Fodinibius salicampi: one gene and its partner. The protein of the gene in region 1 binds, or shares a complex with, the protein of each later gene. Links are inferred from orthologs where the notes say so. Each region holds a gene or a part of one and is shown on either strand. Other genes may lie near its edges.

The links. Proteins that work in one complex are often made in the same cells at the same time.
Region 2: the proteins of xseB (region 1) and xseA are in contact, whole or in part, in a cryo-EM structure (PDB 8TXR), measured with the Escherichia coli proteins. The link is inferred for Fodinibius salicampi from one-to-one orthologs.

What each region holds. Positions count from the first base shown.
Region 1 is NZ_BAABRS010000005.1:74,144-78,494, forward strand. What follows is about bases 1,484-4,351. They hold xseB (exodeoxyribonuclease VII small subunit), read left to right. Parts: upstream 1,484-2,742; coding sequence 2,743-2,961; downstream 2,962-4,351. Other genes in these bases: ABEB05_RS15690 (DNA internalization-related competence protein ComEC/Rec2), read left to right, coding at 1,484-2,603; dxs (1-deoxy-D-xylulose-5-phosphate synthase), read left to right, coding at 2,967-4,351. Also shown: ABEB05_RS15685 (isoaspartyl peptidase/L-asparaginase family protein), read right to left, coding at 1-5; more of ABEB05_RS15690, read left to right, coding at 180-1,483. UniProt on the Escherichia coli protein: Bidirectionally degrades single-stranded DNA into large acid-insoluble oligonucleotides, which are then degraded further into small acid-soluble oligonucleotides.
Region 2 is NZ_BAABRS010000004.1:276,862-282,591, forward strand. What follows is about bases 1,185-4,000. They hold xseA (exodeoxyribonuclease VII large subunit), read right to left. Parts: upstream 3,280-4,000; coding sequence 2,089-3,279; downstream 1,185-2,088. Other genes in these bases: ABEB05_RS14775 (DUF308 domain-containing protein), read right to left, coding at 1,229-1,711; ABEB05_RS14785 (dihydroorotase), read left to right, coding at 3,716-4,000. In the rest of the region: ABEB05_RS14765 (Mut7-C RNAse domain-containing protein), read right to left, coding at 1-15; tnpA (IS200/IS605 family transposase), read left to right, coding at 637-1,062; more of ABEB05_RS14785, read left to right, coding at 4,001-5,011; ABEB05_RS14790 (GDSL-type esterase/lipase family protein), read left to right, coding at 5,150-5,730. UniProt on the Escherichia coli protein: Bidirectionally degrades single-stranded DNA into large acid-insoluble oligonucleotides, which are then degraded further into small acid-soluble oligonucleotides.

The DNA.
Region 1 (4,351 bases):
CTCATAGCCACTTTATTTATTTAAAATTGATTGCATTAGCTATATGATAAGTACCGATCCTTTTATTTCAAAGTTTGATACCATAGCAGCATTCAATCCATAATATTTTTAAACATTTCAGTTCAAACACATTTTTAAAAAAAATTGTAAGGTTTTGCTCCTAAAATGGTCTTACCTATGTGAATAATAATCGAACATATCAATTTCCCTTCGCGCGGTATCCGGCAATCAGGCTGGCACTGTTTTTTATTAGTGGCATCCTCTTTGATTACCATCTTGATATCCCGCCGGTTATCTGGCTGATCCCTTTTTGCTGTTTCATTTCTATCTATCTGTTTTTCGAATATGTTCACAAAAGATCACTGCGGAGCTGGCTTCTTTATAGTGCCCTTTTTTGTTATCTCAGTTCTATCGTTTGTTTCGGTGGATTCTGGCACTCCCTTTTTAATTCACAGGATCCCCCCGCGAAAGCCACCATTCTGAACAGTTATACCTGGGAAGAACTATCATTCAAAGGTGAAATTAATCAGATAAAGAAAACCAGCAGTGGGAAATACCAAATTGATGTCAGTGTAGATACTACCCTCTTTCCCAACAACCTGGTCTGGACTGAAGACTATACGCTCCGAACCGTCTTAAATCCGAAAAACCTAAGGTTTTCGCCAAAGATAATTCCCGGAAACCGACTACACTTTTCGGCGGTTATTTATCCTTTGGAAGAACCACGCAATCCCCATGAATTCAATTATAAGGCCTATTTAGCTTCTATTGGGATATATCACCAAGCAGGACTTCAATCTATCCATACTATTAAAGAAGCAGAGGTGGCCTTAAGCTGGAATAAAGTAAGAAATGACGTTTTAAGTGCTATTGATCATAATTTTAGCCAGGAAACCGCTGATCTGGCCAAAGCCCTGCTTATCGGCTATAAAAATGAGCTTATCCAAGAAACCAAAATCGCCTTTTCAAGAGCAGGACTTTCACATATCATGGCCGTTTCAGGCTTACATGTCGGGTTTATCCTGGCTCCTTTCTGGATATTCATCCCCATATTCTGGAGTTTTCGCTACGGCAAACAAATAGGACTGTTACTTTTAATTGGACTACTGATATTCTACGCGGGACTTACCGGATTTTCCGCTTCGGTAAGCCGGGCTTCACTCACCGGTGGATTTCTGATGTACGGCCGTCTATTCCACAAGGTTCGGGATTCCAAAAATCTAACGGCAGTTGCAGCTCTTATTATTCTGCTCATCCATCCAAGTGATCTGTTCTCCATTGGATTCCAACTTTCATTCGGAGCAGTCTATATTATCCTGCTTACAGCTCCGGTTATCAACAAAACCCTGCCCGACTGGGTGCGTTTCCGATGGTATGGCACGCCCGTTATGGTGATCATCATTTCACTAATTGTACAACTTGGCCTTTTCCCCTTATTGACCTATTACTTTGGCGAATTCTCACTCGTGGGTCCCATTGCTAACGCTCTGTTTGTTCCCTTCCTTGGACTGGCCGTGCCTCTTGCATTCGTCTTCCTTGCCCTTTCTTTCATCTCGCCGGGCATTGCCCAGACACTAACCCTTCCTGTTGATTATTTTCTCTATGGACTTCATCAATTTGTTTTGACTACAACACAATGGGAATGGAGTTGGATACAAACGCAAACAGAGGGTATTATTATCTTTGCCCTATGGGCCTCCGTTATCTTTTTTATCGCGACATTACCCATTCCAAAGCTGCGGTGGAAGTTTCTAATTCTGTTCCTGAGTCTTCTATGTATTGAACAGGGAGAACATCTTGTACAAAAATTCAGACCCGCACCGCTTGAGCTCACCTTTTTTGATGTTGGTCAGGGTGATGCCGCGCTCCTGAAAACTCCCCAAAGCAATAAACATTATCTTATTGACACCGGCCGCTGGCAACCGGGATATAATAGCGCCAAATATATTATCATCCCTTACCTAAAATCTGAAGGTATCGATAAATTAGATGGGATCTTCTTGTCCCATCCCCATGCAGATCATATTGGTGGTATTGTAGAATTGCTCAATACAATACCTGTTGATACTATATATAATTCCGGTGCAAATTATGATTCCCAGCTTTTCTCAGACTATCAAAGAATTGCTAAACAAAAAAATATTCCTATTGTTTCCCTGAAACAGGGACAGATACTGATCCCTGATCCGGCATTACGGCTATTTGTTTATGCCCCATCGGAAGAAAACCTTGCCAATTCGAATGTAAACAACAGCTCGCTTATTTTTGAAATTCTCTACGGATCTACGGAATTCCTGTTTATGGGCGATGCCGAAAAAAGACAGGAGCAGCAGTTAACAACAGGATATCCGCAACTTGTTGATACTGATTTACTAAAAGTTGGACATCACGGGAGTAAGACGAGTTCTACAGCTTCTTTTTTAAAATCCATATCTGCAGAGATGGGAATCGTTTCATTAGCTGACCGTAACCGGTTTCGCCATCCACATCCCGAGGCAGTACAGCGACTACATTCAGAAACAGATACCCTTTATTTTACCAGTATTGACGGAGCTATTCGAATTATTTCTGACGGTAATTCCATTAAAAAGGGAAGAAAATAACTTATATTGTCTTATCTGATTGAATGAATACTCTATTATTGAGGTTGACAAGGTTATCCCGCTTAAAAAGAATTGGATTCCAACGACGAAAACTTTTTATTTAAAAGGTTTCTGATCAATAATTTGTTACCCATACTCTATGAGCAAAAAAGAACAATTTAGCTTTGAAGAGGCGCTGTCAAGGCTGGAAGTAATTGTTGAGAAATTAGAGGATGAATCTATTTCTCTTGATGAATCCATTGCGCTTTATGAAGAAGGTATTACTCTTTCAAAAAAATGTACAGAAACTCTGGAAGAGGCAGAACTCCGTATCCAACATGTAGCGGAAAACCATACAGATAAAAAAGAGAACGAATAGTTTTTATGGAATTTGAAGACATCACACCCGGACCTCTCCTCTCGGAAATTGATTCTCCGGATGATTTAAAAAAGCTCGATCCCGATCAACTGGTTGAGGTATGCGATGAACTCCGGGATTTTATTATCGACACTGTTTCCATCCACGGCGGACATTTTGGAGCGAGTCTCGGAGTAATAGAAATGACAGTGGCCCTACATTATGTGTACGACACTCCCAAGGATCTGGTATTGTGGGATGTCGGTCACCAGGCATACGGACACAAAATTCTTACAGGACGGCGTGAAAACTTCCATACCAATCGGAAATACGGTGGACTTTCCGGCTTCCCAAAACGTAGCGAAAGTGAATACGATACCTTTGGCGTTGGCCACTCGAGCACTTCTATTTCTGCTGCTTTGGGTATGGCTGTAGCCCGGGATTTGGATCAAAGTGATAAAAAGGTGGCAGCTGTTATTGGTGACGGGGCAATGACCGCTGGATTGGCTTTTGAGGCCCTCAACAATGCCGGGGCTATGAATTCGGATATTCTCGTTATTCTCAATGACAATAATATGTCTATTGATCCAAATGTCGGGGCCCTCAAAGAGTATTTGACAGAAATTACGACCAGCAAAACCTTCAATAAGCTGCGGGATGAAATTTACGATATGCTCGGCCACTTTAAATCGGCCGGCGAAAAAATGCGGAAGGTAGCTTCCAAGCTCGAAAAAGCCGTAACGGCTGCCATTACGCCCGGGGGGCTCTTCCAGGCGCTGGGCTTCAAGTATTATGGACCCGTGGACGGACATAATGTGGATACCATGCGCCGGTATCTGGAGGACTTAAAAGATATTCCGGGACCAAAACTATTGCATGCGGTTACGGTTAAAGGCAAGGGATTTGCCCCGGCTGAGCGTGAGCAAACCAAGTGGCATGCCCAGAGTAGTCCATTTGACAAAATTACCGGCAAACAACTGGATCCCGATACCAAACCTAAGCCTCCCAAGTATCAGCACGTTTTCGGAGAAGCGATAGTAGAGCTGGCGGATGAGAACGACCGTATTGTCGGTATCACCCCTGCCATGCCCAGCGGATCGAGCCTTTGGCCGATGATGAAAAAATATCCCGAACGGGCTTTTGATGTTGGTATTGCCGAACAGCACTCCATCACTTTTGCTGCCGGGCTTGCAGCCGAAGGGAAAAAAGCGTTTGCCGCTATTTACTCCACCTTTCTTCAGCGCGCTTATGATCAGGTTATTCACGATGTGGCGATCCAGAAATTACCGGTAGTCTTTTGTATCGACCGCGCCGGTCTCGTAGGTGCCGATGGTCCCACTCACCATGGCCTTTACGATATCTCATATCTGCGTAATGTACCCAACATGATCGTTTCCTCACCTATGAACGA
Region 2 (5,730 bases), on another replicon or contig:
GCTAACGGTAATCATTGGGATGCAAGATTTACGGGTTTGGTAGCGTGTTATATCATCTTATTTGATCAATACGGTAATGGTAATGATACGGAAAGTCGGGCATTTTTTAAGTGGGGTATCTGTCCTGTTTTTTTTGCAGATAGGGTCGCTTGCCACGTATACTGTCTTTTAAATAACCTAATCTATCCTCTTTTATTTTGATGTCTTGTTCCTTTTTGTGTGGACAAAAACGAACCCAAAAAACCACCGACTGAGAAAAAGAAGCATTCGGCGGTTGCTTAAGCTCCGGGAAAAATATAAACTCAACCGACGGTTGTCGGGTTCAGGCATATTTTTTTCTTATTCCTCCGCTACGCCCCCGCCACCCGGAATACTTCTTTTTCAAGGTCGGATGGATTTGATTTTTGCCCTGTGATATCAATTGAATGCCTGACTTTTCAAGGCCGACGGGAGGGATAAGCTTATTAAGTGGAATTTATTTGTAAGGATCTCCGTAGAATTTGAACTTACTTTAAACTGAAAAGATTAATATGAATCGCTTAGGCATTCAGAATGATTCTAACTAGCGCGGGAATTAATTCCCGCGCTATGTATGGTATATCAGATTTGTTTAACTATTAATAATACCTTTATCGTATGAAAAGCTATTCATCAATTTGGATACATCTAATATGGACAACAAAAAGTCGCATGCCATTGCTGCATAAACATTTTCGAATCAGCTTATTTAAATATATGAAAGAAAATGCCTGTCAAAAGGGCTTGGTTGCAGATATGATTAATGGAATTGAAGATCATGTACACTGCCTTATCAGGTTGTTGCCCGATCAAAAAGTGTCAGATTTTGTGAAACAAATAAAGGGAAACTCATCCAGATGGATTAATAAAAAGCAATATCTAGAGGTTCCTTTTTCTTGGCAGGTTGGATATGGGGCAATTTCTGTAAGTACGAATAATCTGGCTGATATTCGCCAATATATTATAAATCAGGAAAAGCACCAGCAGCATTGGAAACTAGAAGAAGAGCTTGAAAGGTTTGAATTCTATGGAAAAAGAAAATAGATAGAGCATCTAGAATGCAGGATGAAGTGAACAAGTGGGACTTGACAAAAAAGTAACTAGTCATTCAAATGACTAGCGCGGGAATTAATTCCCGCGCTATAGATAGATCGAAAATCAAAATTAAGAAAGGACAATTGAAGGTTAATTACGCCCGCAATAGTCAGAGCTACTGAATACTCACCGGACCCTTTTCTGAGTCGCCGCTTCCTTTTTTGGGGTTTTGATAAAAGCGGATAAGATTTGAAACGGAATACAGCAGCAGGAAGGTGGCAATCAGGTAGGCCACCGAATCGGGATTCATAAGAATAAGTATGGCAATAATGAGCGTGAGTACACCAACAAGCGCAAACTGAAATCCAAATAGCAGGATAAACCCAAACAGCCCCAGAAAGGCGGCAAAGGTTACGGGGATAAGCTCCGGAAAGATGAAAATAAGAACGCCCGCCACAATGGGCAGCGCCGAAAGAGTAGCCGGGATCCTAAAGGCCATGAATAAAAGTCCTAATCCTATCAGATATCCTGCGGCAATGAGGTATAGGAAGTTTGGATAGATCAGGGTTAATATGCCCGTTGCCAATGCCAGGAGCGCATTGAGGATCTGGCGTTGTCGGGTTTTATATTGAAGCTGTATCCGGTATTGGTTAAACATAAGCGCAGGATTTATTTTGATGAAGCATGCATGTATTAAAGTAAATCTAAGGGATGTATGGGGATTATAAAAAGAGATATTAAAGGTTGAGTGGATTGAAAAGGGTGATGAAGTGTTAAGTATTGAGTAGAAAGTTTTAAGTTACAGGATACCGGAGGTTGGTTAGCAGATAGCGGATTTCAGAAATTGGATAGCAGGTATTGGTCGTCCGTGGTCTATTTCGGATGCATTATACTGAAACCAACGCCTGTAATTATCTGCCTCGATTTGACTGGCACAAGTTTTAAACTTGCCAGGGATCCAGCATCCGGTATCTGTCATCCGGAATCGGGCATCCAGCACCCTGCAACTAACTATTTAACCTTCAACCTGCAACTTTAAACCTCAACCTCCCCATCCTTCCATTCGATGGTAGCGGATTTCTCGCTGTCAAAAGCCTCTGCTGATTTGATCCACTCATTATCCTGGCGGATGCGGCTGTAACCCTGTTCCAGGGCGGCATTGGGATTCTGCACTTCCAGCCGGTGATGGAGGTCGCTGAGCTTTTCTTTCTTACGCATAAACAGCATCTCCCGGCGGTGGTGCAGCCGGTCGGTCAATCCGCTGATGCGTTCGTTCAGGCGGCTGACTTTCTGCTGTACAGCCTGCAGGGCATGGGATTGCATCAGCTGTTTTACCCGATCCTTTTGGTTCGCGATACGATCCTCAACAGACTGGTGGAGACGGTTGGAAAGATCATCGGTGTACATGCGCACCTCATTGATATCGGGCGCGGCAATGATGGCTGCCTGGGTAGGGGTCGCGGCGCGGGCATCGGCCACAAAATCGGAGATACTGAAATCCACCTCATGTCCAACCGCACTGATGGTCGGCACCTTACAGTCGAATAGGGCGCGGGCCACCGCTTCTTCATTAAAGGGCCAGAGATCTTCCAGCGAGCCGCCTCCGCGTCCCACAATAAGCAGATCTACCTTCTGTTCCTGAGAAAAATGGTTGATGGCCTTGACCAGCTGGGGTGCCGCATTGACGCCCTGAACGCTGGCGTGATGGAGGTGTACTGTAGCTAGGGGCCAGCGCCGGGCCAGGGTGTCGCGGATATCGTGGAAGGCCGCCCCGGTGGCAGAGGTGATGACACCTATATCAAAGGGAAACTTGGGCAGGGCTTTTTTGTGTGTGTCCTCAAAGAGTCCCTCTTCTTTAAGCTGCTTTTTAAGTTTCTCAAAGGCTTCCTGCAGAGCCCCTTTCCCAGCCTGCTCGAGAGAGCGCACGATCAGCTGGTATTTCCCATGCGGGGGATAGACCTGGATATCGCCACCGACAATGATCTGTTGCCCGTCGGCCAGTTCCACATTCAGCCGCTGGTTAATTCCACTCCATATCACGCAGGAGAGCTGTGCGTCTTCGTCTTTGAGCGTAAAGTAGGTGTGTCCTGCCCGGCTGGTAGAGGCATTGCTGACTTCTCCCTCCACCTTGATATCCAGGAAGTTGCCTTCCAGTACAGCTTTGATATCTTCGGTAAGTTCCGAGACCGAGAGGGCAGAGGTGCTAAAAAGATCCGATTGTGACATTTTCAGTGTTTAGTTGACAGTTAACAGTGATCAGTATTCAGAATTTGGGTGTAAGGCCCGGGTTCTTACCGGTTTATTTGGTCCATTCCAGCCTCTCACCTAAAATAGGAAGGAAACTACTTAAATACAGAATCATACCAAGTGTGTTTTTGGCCTCTTGGATAAGAGTGTTTCTTTTGTTTTGATTAGGGCTTTCCCTTTTAGTAAGGAGGTATTCTTATACTTTCCCCCTTGTTCCATTTTTGGAACGACGCAAAAACGGAACCCAAAACGAGCTGTTAGGAATCATTGCTTTTGACTCGATTTTGGTTTGAAATAAGCAGTGGAGAAGAGGTATAGATAGAGTCCAATATTTATTAAAGTCGTATGTTATGAAAAAATCTGTGTTTATCTGTGGCTTTTGTATATTTACCATCAAAAATAACGGATAGTTTTTATGAGTTACACGCCTAATTTATTACTCAGGAATGTGAAGCCGGTCGGCGCTGATTTCGACGGCACGGAAACGGTGGATATTCGCATTGCGGATGGCCAGATTACCGAAATAGGAACCGGACTGGAAGGTAACGATCAGGAAGATGTCCACGATGCGGATGGCAATTACCTCTCCGGCGGCTGGATGGATATGCATGTGCACCTGCGCGAACCGGGCTTTGAACATAAGGAAACGATTGAAACCGGCTGTGAAGCTGCGGCTTTCGGTGGATTTACCGAGGTAGCCTGCATGCCGAATACCAATCCTGCTATCGATACCCGCGATGTGGTGGAATATATTAAGAAGAAGTCGGCCGAGCTGCCGGTGGAAGTGCACCCGATCGGATGCGTATCCAAGGAGCGAAAGGGAGAGTCTATTGCCGAAATGGGCGATATGAAAGAGGGCGGTGCCGTGGCTTTTAGTGACGATGGTGATCCGGTCTATAATTCCCAGCTGATGCGGGTGGCCCTGGAGTATTCTTCCATGCTGGAGATGCCCGTTATTAATCATGAAGAAGATCTGAAGCTTTCGCGTCCGGGACATATGCACGAGGGAAGAGTGTCGGCACGACTGGGCATTGACGGTACGCCGGGCATCGCGGAGGAGACGATGATCGCCCGCGATATTTTGCTGGCGGAGTTTACCGGCGGACATATTCACGTGGCACACATCAGTACGGCCAAGGCCGTGGACCTGGTTCGCCGCGCCAAAGCCGAGGGCATTAACGTCACAACAGAGGTGTGTCCCCACCACTTTGACCTGACTGATGAGGAGATTGAACGCCGCGATTTTGATACCAATGTGAAGATGCACCCGCCACTGCGCACACAGGAAGATGTGGATGCCATGATCGAGGGACTGGCCGACGGCACCATTGATGCGATCTGTACCGATCACGCACCGCATGCTATTCAAGAGAAGGAAGTGGAGTTTATCTATGCACCAAATGGCATCATCGGCCTGGAAACGGCCTGGAGTGTAAGTGTGCGGCAGTTGTTGAATTCCGGCGTGCTGGAATTGAAAGAGCTGTTGGATAAGTTTGTTAAGAATCCCCGTGAAATTTTAAACCTGACAGTACCTGAGATTAAGGAGGGAGCCACAGCAAATCTGACGCTTTTCAATATCGATGAGCAGTGGACCTTTGACGAGCAACAGGTGCGGTCAAAATCGGCGAACTCTCCTTATCTGGACCAGCAGATGAACGGCCGGGCAGAGGCGATCTACAATAAGGGACAGTTTGTGGTTAATGAGATTTGATATAAGGATGCTTTGCAAAACCTTCTATTATGTTATTCTGAACTAACTTCAGGATGACACCTTGAGCTTCACAAGCCTTCTAAAACTGTTACATGGTCCGAAATAAAAAACAAAACAGCTTATATATTAATTTTTGTTATGACGGCTAAAACCCTGTTTAGAATCCTGCTTGTACTCGCTTTTTTAGTCCCGTCAATGGGATGGGCCCAAACCCAGGATGGGGAACTTGATCCGGAGCGCTTCCGCCAGGAGATTGAGGCCTTTGAAAACTGGGATGCTAAAAACAGTTTCCCGGATGAGGCTATTCTGTTTGTGGGAAGCTCCAGCATCCGGTTCTGGGAAACACATAAGGCGTTCCCGGATTATCCGGTGATCAACCGTGGCTTTGGCGGCTCTATGATTTCGGATGTGCAATATTTCTATAAAGAAGTCATTGGGAAATATGCCCCCGCCCTGGTCGTTTTTTATGCCGGGGATAATGATATTGCAAACGAGAAGTCAGTAGCGGAAGTTGTAAGTGATTACAAAGCACTGACGTACCGGTTTCATAAGGATTTCCCGGATGCAAAGTTTGTATATGTGCCTATCAAGCCAAGCAGCAGCCGGTGGGACTATTGGCCTGCAATGAAAGAGGTGAACCAGCAGGTGAAGGCTTATAACGAGAAGCGGGAGTACCTGTACTATGTGGACCTGGCAACGCCGCTGCTGGGCGAAGACGG